Regions from separate parts of the Paenarthrobacter sp. 10L420 genome, predicted to be linked through region 1. Evidence: predicted binding sites of a transcription regulator. Region 1 holds the regulator's gene; each other region holds the start of a gene.

Region 1 (6,008 bases):
AAGATCGAGCTCGATCGCCGCAGGATCCGGACGCGCATGGCCAAGCTGCGTCGGGAGATCGCCGCGATGAAGCCGGCGCGCGAGACCAAGCGGGCCAACCGCCGTCGTAATGCCGTGCCTTCGGTGGCTATCGCCGGCTACACCAACGCTGGAAAGTCTTCGCTCCTGAACCGGCTGACCGATGCTGGGGTGCTGGTGGAAAATGCCCTGTTCGCCACCCTGGACCCGACCGTCAGGAAGGCACAGACCCCGGATGGCATCGGCTACACGCTGGCTGACACCGTTGGATTCGTCCGCTCGCTGCCTACGCAGCTGGTGGAAGCCTTCCGCTCCACGTTGGAGGAAGTTGCGGACGCAGACCTGATCCTGCACGTCGTGGACGCCTCCCACCCGGACCCGGAAGGACAAATCGCAGCTGTGCGTGCTGTCTTCACCGAGGTGGACGCCCGCAAGGTTCCGGAAATCATCGTCCTGAACAAGGTGGACGTTGCGGATCCTTTCGTGGTGGAACGCCTGAAGCAGAAGGAGCCGCGGCACGCCGTGGTTTCCACCCGCACGGGCCAGGGCATACCTGAACTCCTCGAAGAGATCAGCCGGTCGATTCCCCGGCCGGGAGTCCGCCTCGAGGTCCTCATCCCGTACGACCGTGGTGACATGGTCAACAAGCTGCACAACTCCGATTCGGAAATCCTGAGCCTCGAGCACGAGGAAAACGGGACCCGCGTGGTGGCCATGGTCCGTGAGGGATTGGCCGCCGAGCTGGAGTCATTCGTCAGCAATGGTTGAGAAGGTGGCGGCGGACGCCGTCGAGTCGGTGGGGGAGAAGTTCACCCTCGAGTTGTTGGACAAAGCAGTTGCTGGAATGGGCGGTCAAAGCCGTTCAGGCCAGCACGAAATGGCACGGCAAGTCACCAGGGCCATCGAGTCCGGTGAACATTTGCTGGTCCAGGCGGGAACGGGAACGGGTAAGTCCTTGGCTTACCTGATTCCGTTGATCGCCCATTCCATGGACAGCGACAAACCGACGCTGGTGTCCACCGCTACCTTGGCCCTGCAAACACAGATTGTGGGCAGGGACCTGCCCCGGCTATTGGAGACCATAAGCCCGGCCCTCGAGCGTCCTGTGAACGTGGCACTCGTCAAGGGCCGGGCGAACTATGTTTGCCTGCAAAAGCTGGAGGGCGGCTTCCCCAGCGAAGAGCCGTCCGAGGGCCAACTTTTTTCCCTGGGTGAGGACACCAGCGTGCCGCATTTCGCAGCGGCGGTTGGCGGCCCGTCGTCGCAATTGGGCAAGGAAGTGGTCCGGCTCCGCGAGTGGGCCGAAAAGACGGCCACGGGCGACCGCGATGAACTGATGCCGGGGGTGACGGATCGGGCCTGGAGGCAGGTCTCCGTGACGTCAATGGAGTGTTTGGGGGCACAGAAGTGCCCACTCGCTGAGGAATGCTTCAGCGAGCAGGCACGGGCCCGGGCGGCTGAGGCGGACGTCGTGGTCACCAACCATGCCATGCTTGCCGTCAGTGCCTTCGAAGGGCTTGCTGTACTGCCCGAGTACGACGTCGTTGTGGTTGATGAAGCTCATGAGCTGCAGGACAGGGTCACGGGGGCCGTCACGGGCCAGCTGTCCGTAGCAATGGTGCATGCTGCGGCTTCGAGCGCGCGTAAGCACACCGCCATTACCGTAGACGCCCTGAACGCGGCAGCCGACCGACTGGACATGGCCATTGCCGGAGTCCCCAACGGACTGCTGCCCAACGGGCTCAACGACGAACAACTGGACTGCCTGGACCAACTGCGTGATGCCACACGCGCTGCGTTGTCTGACTCGAAGACTGACTCTTCAAACGCGGTCGACGGCGGCCGGCAGCTTGCGCGCTCACGGCTCATGCTCATTCTGGAACTGTGCGAGCGGATGCTCGCAGCCAAGGAGAACCGTGAAGTGGTGTGGTTCTCCAGGAACAGCACCTTCGATCCCCAGCAGGGGTACTCCCCGCCGGATGAGACCGCGCCCGCACTGATCAACATCGCTCCGCTTAGCGTTGCCGGCCGGCTGCGGGAAGGCCTTTTCGCAGGGCACACAGTGGTGCTTACTTCTGCCACGCTCGCTATTGGATCCGCCTTTGAGCCTGCCGCCGGTGGCCTGGGGCTGATTGGAGAGGGTGCACCGAGCTGGACTGGGTTGGACGTCGGATCGCCTTTTGATTATCCGAAGCAGGGCGTCCTTTACGTGGCCAAGCACCTGCCCAAGCCCGGCAGGGGCACTTCTCCCGAGGCACTGGATGAGCTTGAAGACCTCATCCGTGCTTCCGGTGGGGGAGCCCTGTGCCTCTTCTCCTCACGTCGGGCGGCCGAGGAAGCCGCAGAGGCGATGCGTCCACGTCTGGATGTGGACATCCTCTGCCAAGGCGAATCCACTATGGCAGCGCTCGTGAAGCAGTTTGCCGACGAACCGGACACCTGCCTCTTTGGCACGATGTCCTTGTGGCAGGGCGTCGACGTCCCTGGCGGTTCATGCCGCCTTGTGGTGATTGACCGCATTCCGTTCCCGAGGCCGGACGACCCGCTGATGACCGCACGCTCGCGAGCTGTTGCGCAGTCCGGGGGCAACGGGTTCATGGCGGTGTCAGCTACGCACGCGGCAATTCGCCTGGCACAGGGGGCAGGACGCCTCATTCGCTCCACTGGCGACAAAGGCGTGGTCGCCGTGCTGGACTCACGGCTTTCCACGGAACGGTACGGCGCGTTCCTGCGCGCAGCTTTGCCACCCTTCTGGGCAACGACGGATCGCAATGTTGTGCGCGGCGTCCTGGAACGCTTGGGCGCAAAGACAACGTAGGCAAACGCCCCTAAAGGGAGCGCAGGACCGAGACGACCTTGCCCATAATGGTGGCCTGGTCTCCCAGTATCGGTTCGTACTGCGTGTTCTGGGGGAGCAGCCATGTGTGGCCGTCCCGCTGGCGGAAGGTTTTTACCGTGGCTTCGTCATCCAGGAGTGCTGCCACGATGTCACCGTTGATGGCGTCATTCTGGCGCCGGACAACTACCCAGTCACCGTCACAAATTGCGGCATCGATCATGGAGTCACCAGCGACCTTCAGCATGAACAGTTCGCCGTGGCCCACCAGTTGCCGGGGCAGGGGCAGGACGTCCTCAATAGTCTGGTCTGCGAGGATGGGGCCACCGGCCGCGATGCGTCCCACCAGGGGCACCATGGCAGTGTCGCTGGCACTGGCCAACTCCGTCACGGCGAGTCCACCTGCACTACGCAGTGTGGTAGCTGCTTCGACTCCGGGAATTGTCCCGCCGTCAAGGGTCAAAGGCATGAGGACTTCCATGGCGCGGGGGCGCTTGGGATCTCTGCGCAGGTAGCCCAGCTTCTCCAACTGGGAGAGCTGATGGGTGACGCTGGACAGGCTCGCCAGACCAACGGTGTCACCAATTTCGCGCATGCTGGGCGGATAGCCGTTGTCATTGACGGACCGCTGGATGGTTTCCAGGATTTTCTTCTGCCGGACAGTCAGGCTTTTGGGACTCTTTTGAGGCTGCTGGCTCCGCAGGGGTGCCCCGCCGCCGGTGGCTTTCGCTGCCATGTTCGCCAATGCCCTTCTGTTCCGCCCGGTCACGGTCTGAAGTGTGCCCGGGGATGTTGGATCCGAAAAAATGTCAGACCCTCCTGTTCCACTGAAACAGTGCCTGTTTCTTCACTCAAACCTAGGCCAGGCACAGGCGTTTATCAAACATTCGTTCTAGCGAGTCTCGACACCGTTCGTTGATAAGTGCTAAAAATGTCATAGCAAGGTTCGAATATGTGTTCTATAAAAGTTGAACCTGGCCCGGATGTTCGAAGAAAGTGTTCGAACATCCGGGGCGGATCCAACGAACACAAGGAATTGGCAGCCGGCAACGGGCATCCGATGCAGGCAATCGCTCAGAAGGGCTCAGCTCATGTCCGCAATCTCTACGTTCCACGAATTCCGCAACACCCCGGCGCCTACGCGTCTCCGGCTTACCCGGCGCGGCAGGATCGTGTTCTTCGGCATTCCCGCCATGCTGCTGCTTGCCGCGCTGCTGAGCCTTGCCGGCTTCATCAACTCTCCGGCCAAGGCTTCGGATTCCCAGTCCCAACTGCAGCCGCCGGTGGCCGTCACGGTTACTGTCCAGCCCGGGCAGTCACTGTGGGGCATCGCCGGTGCGGCCGCGCCGGAGAGGGACCCGCGTGATGTCATCGCAGAAATCATCCAGTTGAACGATCTCCGCGGAGGACGCATCCAACCCGGCCAGCAACTGTTCGTTCCCGCGAATTGAGTGGCCAGGGGGCTATGGGTCACCGTCCCTGGCGTCACAGTTACTCTGCAGTCGCACCGGCACCTTAAACTGTCTTGGTGAGTGACCAGCTTGAGCGACTTGACCGACTTCCCCTCCGGACCAACCTGCGTGGACTGAGCCCCTATGGCGCGCCGCAGCTTGATGTCCCCATTTTGCTCAACGTCAACGAGAACACTCATGGCGTGCCGGCCGATGTGCAAGCGGCCATTACCGAGGCCGTTGCGGCCGCGGCCACGGGTCTGAACCGATACCCTGACCGCGAGTTCACCGAACTTCGTGAATCCCTCGCCGATTACCTCGGTCACGGGCTTTCCGCGGACAACATCTGGGCGGCCAACGGCTCCAACGAGGTCCTGCAGCAGATTCTGCAGGCCTTCGGAGGTCCGGGGCGCAAGGCATTGGGCTTCCCTCCCACGTATTCCATGTACCCGTTGCTTGCCAGTGGCACGGACACTGAGTACGTCCGTGGAGTGCGAGCTGATGACTATGGCCTGGATGCGGCTTCCGCTGCTGCCCAGGTGAAGGAGACTGGCGCGAATATCGTGTTCCTGTGCTCTCCGAACAACCCCACGGGAACGGGACTGGGGCTGGACGTCGTCGAAGCCGTGTACGAAGCCGGCGATGCCAGCCAAGCTATCGTCATCGTGGATGAGGCCTACCACGAGTTCGCGCACGACAACACGCCCAGCGCGCTGACGCTGCTTCCCGGGCGGGAGCGTTTGATCGTCTCGCGCACCATGAGCAAGGCCTTTGCCCTGGCAGGTGCGCGCCTGGGCTACATGGCTGCCGCACCTGAGGTTACTGACGCCATCAGGCTCGTCCGGCTGCCGTACCACCTCTCAGCGGTCACGCAAGCCACGGCCCTGGCTGCCCTCAACCACCGCGAAGCGCTCATGGCCGACGTCGAGGACATCAAGGTCCAACGCGACCGCATTGTGACCGAGCTCCTCCGAATGGGACTCAAGCCTGCGGCCTCGGACTCAAACTACGTTTTCTTCGGTGGGCTTTCGAACCCGCACGCGATCTGGCAGGGCCTGCTGGATGCGGGCGTCCTGATCCGTGACGTCGGCATTCCAGGACACCTGCGGGTGACTGCGGGAACGGAAAAGGAAACAACGGCCTTCCTTGAGGCCTTGGAAGCCCTTCTGGACAGCCCTGCGTCCCAGCCCAACTAAACTTGTCAATAGACCCACCCCATTCTTCGTGTATAAGGACGTCCCAATGAGCGAAACCGGCGCCACGCCGTCCGCTGCCCGCACTGCGCGCATGGAGCGCACCACCAGCGAATCCTCCGTCCTGGTGGAGATCAACCTGGATGGCACCGGTGTCTCGGACATCAGCACCACGGTTCCCTTCTATGACCACATGCTGACGGCGTTGTGCAAGCACTCCCTGATCGACATGACCGTCAAGGCCACGGGTGACACCCACATCGATGCCCACCACACCGTGGAGGATGTGGCCATCACTTTTGGTGAGGTCTTGCGTACTGCCTTGGGTAACAAAGCCGGAATCCGCCGCTTTGGCGAAGCTACGGTTCCATTGGACGAAGCCTTGGCGCACGCTGTCGTGGATGTTTCGGGGCGCCCATATCTGGTGCACGGAGGAGAACCCGCGGGGCAGGAGTACCACCTCATCGGTGGCCACTTCACGGGTTCGCTGACCCGTCACGTCTTTGAAGC
Region 2 (6,008 bases), on a different contig from region 1:
GATGGCGCCGTAAATGAAGACTGGCTTGCGGCCGATCTTGTCCGCGAGCATGCCGAACAGTGGCTGGGTACCGAGGGCCACAATGTTGGCTACTACAACGAGCCACAAGGTGATGGTGCCGCTGACGTGGGCCACGTCCTGGGCGTACTTGATGGCCAGGGTTCCAAATACGGTACTCACGGCGGCGATGAAGGCGCAGCACACCACGCGGAGGACGTCGCGCCAGTGCAGCTTGAGGAGATCGGCAATGGGCAGCTTGGCGATCTGGTTGTTCTTCTTGGCCTCGGCGAATGCCGGCGGCTCGTGCAGGGTGCGTCGGATGAAGAACGCCACGATCACTACTACGGCACTGAGCCAGAACGGGATGCGCCAGCCAATGCCGTATTTGATCTCGTCCGGGAGCGCGAGTACTGGAATGAAGACGAGCGCTGCCAAAATCTGGCCGCCTTGGGTGCCGGTCAGTGTCCAGGAGGTGAAGAACGAGCGGCGGTTGTCCGGAGCGTGCTCCAGCGTCATTGACGAGGCACCGGCCTGCTCACCGGCAGCCGAAAGACCTTGGGCAAGGCGGGCAAGTACCAGCAGGACGGGAGCCCACCAGCCAATGGTCTTGAAGTCCGGGAGGCAGCCGATCACGAAAGTCGCGGCACCCATCAGGACCAGCGTGAACATGAGGACCTTCTGCCGGCCGATCCTGTCGCCGAAGTGGCCCAGAATGACGGCGCCTACTGGTCGGGCAACGTAGGCGAAGCCGAACGTTGCGAAGGACATGATGGATGCGTTGGTGTCCGCGTCCGGGAAGAACACGTGCGGGAAAATCAGGGCTGCGGCGGAGCCGAAGATGAAGAAGTCGTAGTACTCCACTGCGCTTCCCAGGAAGCTGGCGAGTGCCGCCTTCTTGGGTGTTCCTGCTGGGGTAACTGTGCCTGGCGTCGCTGACGGCATTGTGTGGCTCATGGGTGTTCCTTCTGTGACGACGATGTCGCGGGTCTGGCTTCTGCGGGAAGACCAGAACGAGGTGCGGCTGGATCAATCCTAAAGTAACCACATGGTGAGAGCTACTTGTGCAATACAGCAATAGTGGCCGTGACTGGGGTCACTTGTCAAGACTTGTCCCCACTATCTAGAAATAGCTCTCACTATGTGAGAGCATCTAAGCATGAGTGTGAAAGAGGACACAAAGACCGACATGGTCGGCAAGGCCCTGGGCCTGTTGGTATTGCTCGGAAATGAGCCCAAGGGTGCGAGTGCCGCGGATCTGGCCAGGAGTGCGGGACTTCCGTTCAGCACAACGTACCGGCTGCTCGGCTCGCTGACGCGCGATGGATTCGTCGACTACGAGCCCGACGGCCGTCGATATCACCTGGGATTGCGGGTTTTCCAGCTGGGCCAGCGGGTGTCGAACCACCATGGCTTCGCAGCAACCGCCCTTCCTGTACTTCAGCGCGTCACCGAGAAGACCGAGGAGGCAACCATCCTCTCCGTGCGCGATGGCAACCATCATCTGACAGTCAATAAGGTGGACGGCCCCAAGACCTTCCGTGTCACCAGCGATCCCGGTCATTTGGGCGCGCTGCACACGACGTCCGTGGGTAAGGCGATTGTCGCTTTTGAGAACGACGCCGAACGCGAACGACTGCTCGAAGAGTTGCCTTTGGAGCCTCTCACTGAGCGCTCCATTACCGACCGGGCTGCATTCCGGGCGGAGATTGAGCAGGTGCGCCGGCAGGGCTACGCGGTGATGGATGAAGAAAACGAGATCGGCATGCGCGCCGTCGCGGTGCCGGTCCTCAATTCCCAGGGCCACGCCTTTGCATCTCTCGCCACGGCCGTGCCGGTTTTTCGTCTCACCATGGACGAACTCATCGCCCACGTACCCACGTTGCAGGAGGCCGCGGCTGAACTCGCGGCCCGCCTGCCCCAGCGCTAGCCCAACTGAGGGACAGGACATGTCGCTAGGAGCCCTCAGTGGGGCGTTATCTGCCCCCTAGTTGGGTGAGGTTGGCGGAAATGTTCGCGATAAGAACAAGCGTGCGGAATATGAACACTTGTAGTAATCTAAATAGCACCCGGCCTGGCGACGCCCGAAAAGCGCCAACAGCCCGGGGTGCTGAAGTCAAAGGAGCTTTAGGATGAGCAATCGAGCCGAGTCCGTTCTGGTGGGCCTCATAGGCGAAGGCGTCATGCCCTCGCTCACGCCACCCATGCACGAACGCGAAGCCGACGTGCAGGGCCTTCGCTTGCTGTACCGCCCCATCGACCTACTGGACCTGGCTTTGCCGGCCACCGCCGTCGGGGATCTCCTCACCGCAGCCCACCGCATGGGCTTCAATGGCCTGAACATCACGCACCCGTGCAAGCAGCTGGTGCTGGAGCATCTTGACGAAATTTCCGACGACGCCCGTCGCCTGGGTGCCGTCAATACAGTTCTGATTCAGGATGGTCGGTTTATCGGCCACAACACTGACTTCTCCGGCTTCGGTTCGGCGCTCGCCGACGGTCTGCCCGGGGCGAAGCTCGAGCACGTTGTCCAGCTGGGTGCTGGCGGTGCCGGGTCCGCCGTCGCCTACGCGTTGCTCAAAGCCGGGGTCGGCGTGCTGGACCTCGTGGACATGGACGCCACCCGTGCGGCCGATCGTGCCGAGGAACTGGGCGGATTTTTCCCGGCGGCCACAGTCACGCCCCGCACCCCAACTGACTTGCCGCAGATCATGCCGCTCGCGGACGGCCTAGTGCACTGCACCCCCATTGGTATGGCCGCTCATCCGGGACTGCCCCTGGACATCGACCTCCTGGAACCGCGCCACTGGGTTGCCGACATCGTCTACCGACCGATCGAGACACGGCTGGTCCGCGAGGCGCGCGCCAAGGGTTGCGACGTCCTCGACGGCGGCAGGATGGCAGTCGGTCAGGCGGCCGACGCTTTCCAGCTCTTCACCGGATGCGACGCCGATCGCGACCGCATGCGGGCACACTTCCTGGAACTGATCGCCGTGGAAGACGCCGCAGCCTCACTGGCCCCTGAGCTGACGAAGGCGGGTCACTGATGCGCACCGGAATCGCCACCGTATGCCTCTCCGGCACCCTGAAAGAGAAGATGCAGGCTTGCGCAATAGCGGGCTTTGACGGTATCGAAATCTTCGAGCACGACCTCGTCACCTCGCCGCTCAGCCCCGAGGATGTGCGGAAAATGGCCGCCGATCTCGGCCTGGGCCTGGACCTCTACCAGCCTTTCCGCGATTTCGACGGCGTCACTCCGGACCTGCTCAAGGCCAACCTTAAGCGGGCCGAGGCAAAGTTTAACGTGATGGAACGCCTGGGCATGGACACCATTCTGGTCTGCTCCAACGTGGCGACGGCAACAATCGACGACGACGAACTTCGTGCCTCCCAACTGGCAGAGCTTGCTGAACTGGCGGGGGACCACGGCGTCAAAGTTGCCTACGAAGCATTGGCCTGGGGGAAGTACGTCAACGATTACGAGCACGCGTATCGCTTGGTCGAGATGGTTGACCACCCCAACCTCGGCACGTGCCTGGACTCCTTCCACATCCTCTCCCGCGACTGGGACACTGCGCCGATCGAGAAGATCACCGCGGAGAAGATCTTCTTCGTCCAGGTTGCCGACGCACCCAAGCTCTCGATGGATGTGCTGTCCTGGAGCCGCCACTACCGCGTTTTCCCTGGCGAGGGTCAGTTCGAGCTTGCCAAGTTCATGGGCCACGTGGTCCGCGCCGGCTATACAGGTCCGGTTTCGCTGGAAGTTTTCAACGATGTCTTCCGCCAGTCGGACGTCGAACGGACAGCCGTGGACGCCATGCGTTCCCTGATCTGGCTCGAGGAGCAGAGCGCCAAGTGGCTCGAAAGCACCTCCGCGGATTCCGCAGCCGGCAACGGAAGCGCCTCCCGGCGTCGTTATCCCATGGAACTGGCCACCCTGCCAAAGGTGAACGAACCGGCCGGCTTCAACTTCGCCGAGGTCAAGGCCGACGACACCGCCCAGCTTGAGAAGCTCCTGGGCCAGCTCGGGTTCGAGTTCGAGGGCCGCCACCGCACCAAGGACGTCCAGCTTTGGACCATGGGCCAGGCGCGCGTGATCATCAACGAGCAAGCGGCACAGCACGCCGAACCGGCTATCGCCGCTTTGGGGTTCGACGTCGACTCTCCAGTGATTGCCTCTGCTCGCGCCCAACAACTCAAGGCGCCCGTGGTGGCACGCAAGGTCCAGGCTGACGAGGAAGTGTTCCAAGGCATCTCCGCCCCGGACTCCACCGAAATCTTCCTGTGCCAGGGCAGCCCGGACGGAACCGCTGCCTGGACTCACGAGTTCGGCGAGGGGCTGGAACACGTCTCCGGCGTGCAAAACGCCGTGATTGACCACGTAAATCTGGCCCAGCCGTGGCAGCACTTCGACGAAGCTGTCCTCTTCTACACCAGCGCCTTGGCCCTTGAACCGCAGCCGTTCGCCGAAGTCCCGAGCCCCAGCGGCTTGGTGCGCTCGCAGGTCATGGAGACCTCGGACGGCTCAGTCAGGCTGGTGCTGAACCTGGCACCGGCACAGCAGGCGCAGACTGCCCGCAAAACGTACCAAGAACACATCGCATTCGCCGTGGAGGACCTCGTGGGGGCAGCCCGGTCGGCCCGCGATCGGGGCCTCGAGTTCCTGCAGATCCCCGCCAACTACTACGAAGACCTGGACGCGCGGTTCGATCTGGAACCTGACTTCCTTGCCACCCTCAAGGAGCTCAATCTCCTGTACGACCGCGACGCCAACGGAGAATTCCTCCACTTCTACACCGCCACGGTTGGGAGCGTGTTCTTCGAAATGGTGGAACGCCGGGGCAACTACGACGGCTACGGAGCGCCCAACGCGCCGGTTCGCCACGCCGTCCAATACGACTCGCTCCACCGCATCTAGACCCATAACGAAGCCATCAACCGAAAGGAGCCGACTGTGCCACAAGAACAGACAGCAGAAGCGCTCGAATCCGAGGAACTCGTGCCTCCCGCTGAGCCGCACGCCGCCCATGATTCCAAGAAAGTGGAAACCCAAGCGGATCTCAGCGCTGAGATGAAGGGCATCGGCGACCGCTATGCGGAGGCGCTGAAGAACGGCAAGACGCCGGAGACCATGCCACGGCTGGACTACGCTCCGTACCGCAGCAGCATCCTGCGCCACCCGACCAAGAGCCTGCACCACGCGGACCCGGAGACGATCGAGCTCTACTCGCCCGCGTTCGGCCACCAGGACGTGCACGCGCTGGAATCCGACCTGACCATCCAGCACAACGGTGAGCCGCAGGGTGAACGCATCATTGTCGCTGGCCGCGTCCTTGATGGCGACGGCCGCCCGGTTGCGGGCCAGCTCGTGGAAATCTGGCAGGCCAACGCGTCCGGCCGCTACATCCACAAGCGCGACCAACACCCCGCACCGCTGGACCCGAACTTCACCGGCGTCGGGCGTTGCATCACCGGCGATGACGGCTCGTACAGCTTCACCACCATCAAGCCTGGCGCCTACCCGTGGAAGAACCACCTGAACGCCTGGCGCCCGGCGCACATCCACTTCTCCATGTTCGGCTCGGAGTTCACGCAGCGCATCGTCACCCAGATGTACTTTCCGGGCGACCAGCTGTTCCCGCTGGACCCGATTTACCAGTCGATCGTGGACCAGGACGCCCGCGACCGCCTGGTTGCAGAGTACGACCACGAGCTGACCAGCCCCGAATGGGCGCTCGGCTACAAGTGGGACATCATCCTGACCGGCTCCAAGCGGACCTGGACAGAGAACGAAGCATTCGGCGACGCCGGGGACGAGGAGTAAGCACATGAGCAAGCTGACACCCACACCGGGCCAAACCGTCGGACCCTTCTACGGCTACGCCCTCCCCTTTAACAAGGACAACGAACTCCTCGCCCCGGGCAGCCCGGGAAGCATCCGCCTCCAAGGCACGGTCTACGACGGCGCCGGCAACACGATCCCGGACGCCATCCTTGAAATTTGGCAGCTG
Region 3 (6,008 bases), on a different contig from region 1:
AGTCTCTTCCCGCTGGCCCCTGGCCGCCGGGATCCCACCTGCCAATACCAGGTTCTCCCTGACGGTGAGCCTGGGAAAGAGCTGATTGCCTTGGGGCACATGCATCATTCCCTGGTTGACTACCTTATAGGCGGGCGTCCCGGTGATATCGCTGCCATCGAAGACAATCTGACCCGAAGAGATCCTGCCAAGGCCCGAGATGGCGCGCAGGGCGGTCGTCTTTCCATGACCGTTGGGACCCAACAAGGCCAAGGCTTCACCCGGGGCGATGTCCATGGAAAGTGATCTGACGACAGGCAGGCGTCCATATCCGGCCGCCAGGTCACTGACGCGGAGCAGTGGGCTGACGGTCTCCTGATCGGCGTTCATGCTGCGGCCTTCCCCAGATATGCCTCCATCACCCGCGGATCCGAAAGAACGGCGTCGGGGGTTCCTTCAACCAGGACTTCGCCGGATGACATGATGACCATCCGTTTCGCCAGGTCGCGGATAAGACTGAGTACATGCTCAATGATCAGCAGTGTCAGGCCGCCCTTCTGAAGTTCACGCAAAAGCAGGATTAGTTCAGCCTGATCCTCATCGTTGAGGCCCCCGGCTGGTTCATCCAGCAGCAAGAGCCGCGGCTGTGAGACGAGGGCGCTGGCGATCATTAGCTTCTTTTTTGCCAGCAGTGGTATGTCCGCCGCCGGATCATCTCTGTACTTGGTGATTCCGACTGTCTCCAAGGCAGTTTCCACGTCCCCTTTGGTGCGCCGCCCGCCGAGGTAGTGGTTGGCCACGGCGATGTTGTCCGAAACGCTCAACGACGGGAACAGCTGTTCTGCCTGGAAGGTTCGACGCATTCCCGAACGAGCGATTCTGTGCGCGGGAAGCCTGTCAATCCGCGTACCGTCAAAGAAGATCTCTCCGCCTGTCGGGCCGAACGGCACCCCGGAGATCAGGTTGAAGAGAGTACTTTTTCCCGCACCATTGGGACCGGCAATTCCCAGGATCTCCCCCTCATGAACATTCAGCGTGACGTCGTCCACTGCGACGAACCCCCCGAAGTGTCGACTGACCTGCCGTACTTCCAGGAGGTGCCCTGTGGACGGGGCGGGGACTGGTGACTTGGCGATCCTCATTTCATCCACTCAGGTCTCTGGAACTTGCCGTCGGCGAACTCTTCCGGAGCAATGTTCAGGCGTTTGCCGTTTTGGATTTGGTAGTACGTCATCGGGATACCGTCCTTGCCGGCTACGGCCAGATGGGTTGTTGGATCAAAATGGACACGCCCCAGGGTGGTTTGTTTGTCCAGCTTGCCCAATGCAGCTCCGACTTCCTCTCGTTTGTCGGGATCACCGACTTCCTTGACAGCGTCGGCCCACAAATGGACCTGTTCGTAGAGGCCATAGCTATAAAGGCTCGGTTCGTTCTGGTATGTCTCCGTAAGCTTCCGGGTAAGGTCCTTGGTTTCCGGCAATGCCGGCAACGGGGCAAACGGCAGGTTGTAAAGCACGCCATCAGCGTTCTTCCCTGCAAGTTCAGTGAACTCCGGGACACTGGGGGCGTATTGCGAAAACACCAGTGACTGCGTGGGGTTCTGGCGGAACTGGGTGAGGAACTTTGACGCATTTGCAGTCAGGTAGTCGAGGTTGATGATTACAGCCGGATCGACCTGCCGAATTTTGGTGATCTGCGTGGTCCAGTCGTCCACTTCCCCAAAGGGAACAGTGTCAGGCCCGGTGACTTCCCAGCCTTTTGCCTTGAAGTTCTTGTCCAGACCTGACGCTATGCCATTGGAATATGCATTGTCGCTGGAGATGATGTAAACCCGGCGGTTAGTGAGCGGGAACGTGCCATCGGCGTTCCATGCATCCAATTGTTCAGGAATTCCAGTGCTGTACCCCTCGTATGAAGGGGCAAGGGACCAAACACCGGGGTACTTTTCGGGATTCTTGGAAATGATCTCCTGCGTTTGGCCGCTGTTGCCGCTGAGCAGGTACGGAATCCCGGCTTCTGCGAGCTGATCGATTTCGAAGTTCGTCGTGCTGGCGTAGCCGGTGATCACTGCCGCAACATCGGGGTCTGAGGTCAGTTGTGTCACAGCGGCCGAGACCGCATCTGACTTCTGGTCCCGCACGTCAAGGGCTTTGAGTTCAACTTTCCTCCCATCGATGCCGCCCTTGGCATTGATTTCATCGACCGCGAGTCGTGCACCTTGTTCCATGAGCTTGCCGTCGGCAGCGGCCACGCCTGTGAGCGGGGCCAATAGACCGAGCGTGATAGCCTCTCCGGATGCCCCGGAGTCACCGCCTTTGCCGGTGGGAACGGTACAGCTCACCATCGAGATGGCCATGAGCGTAGCTGCTGAAAGGAGTAGGGAGGAACGTAAGTGGGGCTTGATTGAGGTGGACATAGCGCTCCGTGGGAGATGGGGATTTTGGTCCGGGTTTGGGAGTCATATCTGGATACATTTGGTGGTGGAGTTAGTCCCCTACCCAACCGGGGACAAGGCACCGACAAGACCGAACAGGTCTTTTGGATCGTCGGGATTGGCGACGAGATCGATATCTTCAAAGAACTCGGAACCGTCCACGGAGTCCCGTACATAACGCAGGGCCGAGAAGTCTTCCACGGCAAATCCGACGGAGTCGAAGATGGTGACTTGATCTTCTGATGTACGCCCAGGTGCGGCGCCGAGGAGGACCTTCCAGAATTCGGTAACGGCGAAGTCGGCCGGCATCTGCTGGATTTCACCTTCGATCCGCGTCTGTCCCTCGTACTCGACAAAGACGTCACCCATCTCCAGGATCAGCGGATCCAGTTCCGTCTTTCCGGGGCAATCTCCGCCAATCGCATTGAGATGGACGCCAGGAGCAACGTGCTGAACGCTGAGGATCGTGGCTTGGGCTTTGTCTGCCGTGCACGTCGTGATCACGTCGGCGCCCTGAACCGCTTCCAGAGCAGATGCAGCAACATATATTTCGAATCCAAGCGGAACCATGTTGCGGATGAACTTCTTCACTGCGGCAGGATCGGTGTCCCAAACGCGCAGCTTCGCCACGCCCAATGCTGTTCTCATGGCCAGTGCCTGGAATTCTGCCTGGCTGCCGGTTCCAATCATGGCCATGACCCTCGACTCGGGCCGCGCCAGGGCCTTCGCAACCATGGCGGACGTGGCGGCGGTGCGCAGCGCGGTAAGGATCGTCATTTCTGCAAGGAACGTTGGGTAGCCGTTGTGGACATCTGCCAGAACACCGAATGCCGTGACGGTTTGGAAGCCGCGTGCGGGGTTGGAAGGGTGCCCGTTCACATATTTGAATCCGTAGGTCTCATGATCGCTGGTGGGCATGAGTTCTATGACGCCATACGGGGTGTGACTGGCTACCCGGGGCGTCTTATCGAACCGCGCCCAGCGGCGGAAGTCGTCCTCCATGTAGTGGATCAGATCTTTGATGATCGTCTCCGGTCCCTGGGATCTGACCCAGCTGATCATGTTGTGTACATCAACAAAGCGCGTCATCTGCGCTCCCTTCTGGTTTGTGCCGTTCACGTCCTCGGGATCGGCTGATTCCATGATGCGTTACAAACAAACCAAAGTCACTAGTTTTGAAGGATTTGTTACATTTCTTTCAGCATCTGGGCGTGAAGAGAGGGGTGTTGCGCTTCCTGGCCAACGGCGGCGTGGACGGTCACCTCCAGTTGGCCGGTCACACACCCCCGGACCACCAGCCACCCCGCAACCTGGTGGAGTGCTTACTATGTCGCAGCTCGGCAGTACACTGAACTATCGAACATATATTCGAATAAAGGTGTGTTGTGGGCGTGATAGTTGGCCCCCGTGTGATAGATGCGGGACTCTCTCTGGTGAAGGTGCTGCTGGCACCCGTTGCAGTGGCGGCAGGCTACCCCTCGCCGGCCCAGGACTACTTCGACGGCCGTATCGACCTGAACGAACACCTGATCAAGGACGTGACCAGCACCTTTATCGTCAGGGTCACCGGCCAGTCCATGGAGCAGGCCGGCATCAGCGACGGCGACGAGCTGATCGTCAACCGCGCACTGGAACCCAAGGACGGTTCCGTGGTTGTCGCTGTACTTGATGGCGAGCTGACCATCAAGCGGCTCAGGATCACCGCCCACGGTGTTGTCCTGCAGGCCGACAATCCGGACTTCCCCGACATCAAGGTTCCAGCGCTCTCGGACCTGAGCATCTGGGGCGTTGCGACACGGTGTTTGCACTATGTCTAAGCCCGCGCTCATGCGCCGGATGCAGGAGATAGCGCACGTGGACGTGAACTGCTTCTACGCCTCGGCCGAGCGCGCGTTCAATCCCGCGTTGGAGGGTAGACCCCTCATCGTGCTCTCCAACAACGATGGATGTGCAGTAACGCGGTCTCCGGAAGCCAAGAAGCTCGGCATCGCCATGGGTGAGCCGTGGTTCAAGCTCAGGCCCCGCGCCAAGGAATGGGGACTGGTAGCCCTGTCCAGCAACTACGAGCTGTACGGCGACATTAGCTCGCGCGTCATGGAGCTCCTGGGCCGCTACTCGGCCTGGCTGGAGGTCTACTCCATCGATGAGGCGTTCCTCGGCGTCAAAGGCGAGCCCGATGAGCTGCTGCAGCTGGGCAGGACAATAAAAGCCGCCTGCCGCCGCCATGTCGGCGTGCCGGTGTGCGTTGGCATCGCGCCCACCAAGACGCTGGCCAAGCTCTGCAACAAGTGGGCGAAGAACAACCCCGCCTTCGATGGCGTCTGCCGCTGGGAGTCTGTGCCCTTGCATCAGCGTGAGGCGCTCATGGCCAAGCTGTCCGTGATTGAGATCTGGGGTGTGGCTACGCGGCTTACCAAGCGCCTGAACGCGATGGGGATCTTCTCGATCCTGGACCTCACACGGGCGAACCCGGTCGCGATCCGTGACAAGTTCTCCATCGTCATGATGCGCACTGTGCTGGAGTTGCACGGAACACCCTGCATTCCCATGGAGGAAGAGCGCATCGGCCGGGACCAGCTGATCTTCTCGCGCTCGTTCTCGACACCCATCACGACGACAGCCGGGTTGCGGCAAGTCATGAGCATCTACGCACAGATGGCCAGTGCGCGCTTGGCCAAACACGACCTGCAAGCCAAAGTGCTCACCGCGTTCGCTGCGACGTCACACTTCAACCCGAACGAAAAGTCTTTCCCGTCGGTGTGCCTGGCTTTGCCGATGCCGACCGCGGATCCTGTGCTGCTGACCAAGGCAGCCCACGCCCTGCTCCCCCAGATCCACGAAGGCGTGAAGTACGTCCGGGCCGGGATCATGGTCACCGACCTACGTCCCACTGGTAATCAAAAGCCCTTGGAGCTGTTCGAGAACCCGCACGAAGAACGCGGCATCGGCATGCTCCTGGAAGAAGTCAGCAAACGCTACGGCCGCGGCGCCATTGGACTGGGCCATGCCGGCATCAAAGGCGGACCGGACTGGACCATGAAACGCGACATGGTCTCCCCCAGATACACCACCCACTGGGACGAACTCCCCCTCGTCAAAGCCGCCTGACCGGCAGCCCACCATTAGAAAGGAAAACCACCATGACTATTGCGCCTGAAACACCCACGACCGGGCACGAAGTCGCTGTCCGATTCAGCCCCGACGGAACGCCGCTGGCGATTCGCTACATGGGCCGGATCTGGATGGTCGACCCGGACATCCACACGGCACACTGGTTCACGAGGGACGCCTGGTGGTTCACGCTGCGGCGGGAACCCTTGGCTGAACACTGGCAACTCGAGTCCATCAGCTAGTGCGAAGTGCCATCTACCGTCAGCCCACCCCGGACCAGCTCTTACTTCACAGCGGCTCCCGCCGATCCCCTCCTGGCGCCGGTAAGGATGATCCCCTTCATCAAAGTTCGGCCGCCCATACAGCTGCAGGCTGGCCTTTCGGAGCCCCGGTCTAGAGGGCCTGTTTGACTGCGAGGGAGGCGGACATCCATTCGACGACGATTTCCCGGGATATGGCGACGTCAAGCACGAACACGCCTCTG

The links. The regulator LexA, encoded in region 1, represses DNA repair genes until DNA is damaged. The targets are predictions, from matches to a motif close to TCGAACANNTGTTCGA.
Region 2: AC1DD5_RS07070 (shikimate dehydrogenase) is a predicted target of LexA. The motif match lies at 2,019-2,034, and genes of this name have one in related genera.
Region 3: AC1DD5_RS12870 (LexA family protein) is a predicted target of LexA. The motif match lies at 3,770-3,785, and genes of this name have one in related genera.

The regions. Positions count from the first base shown of each region.
Region 1 is NZ_JBFTJK010000013.1:43,744-49,751, reverse strand. It holds gene hflX (GTPase HflX) at 1-786, shown strand, start outside; gene AC1DD5_RS17585 (ATP-dependent DNA helicase) at 779-2,836, shown strand; gene lexA (transcriptional repressor LexA) at 2,847-3,590, opposite strand; gene AC1DD5_RS17575 (LysM peptidoglycan-binding domain-containing protein) at 3,946-4,305, shown strand; gene AC1DD5_RS17570 (histidinol-phosphate transaminase) at 4,383-5,501, shown strand; gene hisB (imidazoleglycerol-phosphate dehydratase HisB) at 5,548-6,008, shown strand, end outside.
Region 2 is NZ_JBFTJK010000003.1:67,260-73,267, reverse strand. It holds gene AC1DD5_RS07080 (MFS transporter) at 1-954, opposite strand, end outside; gene AC1DD5_RS07075 (IclR family transcriptional regulator) at 1,157-1,927, shown strand; gene AC1DD5_RS07070 (shikimate dehydrogenase) at 2,130-3,044, shown strand; gene AC1DD5_RS07065 (bifunctional sugar phosphate isomerase/epimerase/4-hydroxyphenylpyruvate dioxygenase family protein) at 3,044-4,915, shown strand; gene pcaH (protocatechuate 3,4-dioxygenase subunit beta) at 4,952-5,821, shown strand; gene pcaG (protocatechuate 3,4-dioxygenase subunit alpha) at 5,826-6,008, shown strand, end outside.
Region 3 is NZ_JBFTJK010000007.1:114,489-120,496, reverse strand. It holds gene AC1DD5_RS12890 (ABC transporter ATP-binding protein) at 1-369, opposite strand, end outside; gene AC1DD5_RS12885 (ABC transporter ATP-binding protein) at 366-1,121, opposite strand; gene AC1DD5_RS12880 (ABC transporter substrate-binding protein) at 1,118-2,395, opposite strand; gene AC1DD5_RS12875 (ornithine cyclodeaminase) at 2,474-3,502, opposite strand; gene AC1DD5_RS12870 (LexA family protein) at 3,799-4,230, shown strand; gene AC1DD5_RS12865 (Y-family DNA polymerase) at 4,223-5,521, shown strand; gene AC1DD5_RS12860 (hypothetical protein) at 5,554-5,766, shown strand; gene AC1DD5_RS12855 (thiamine pyrophosphate-binding protein) at 5,918-6,008, opposite strand, start outside.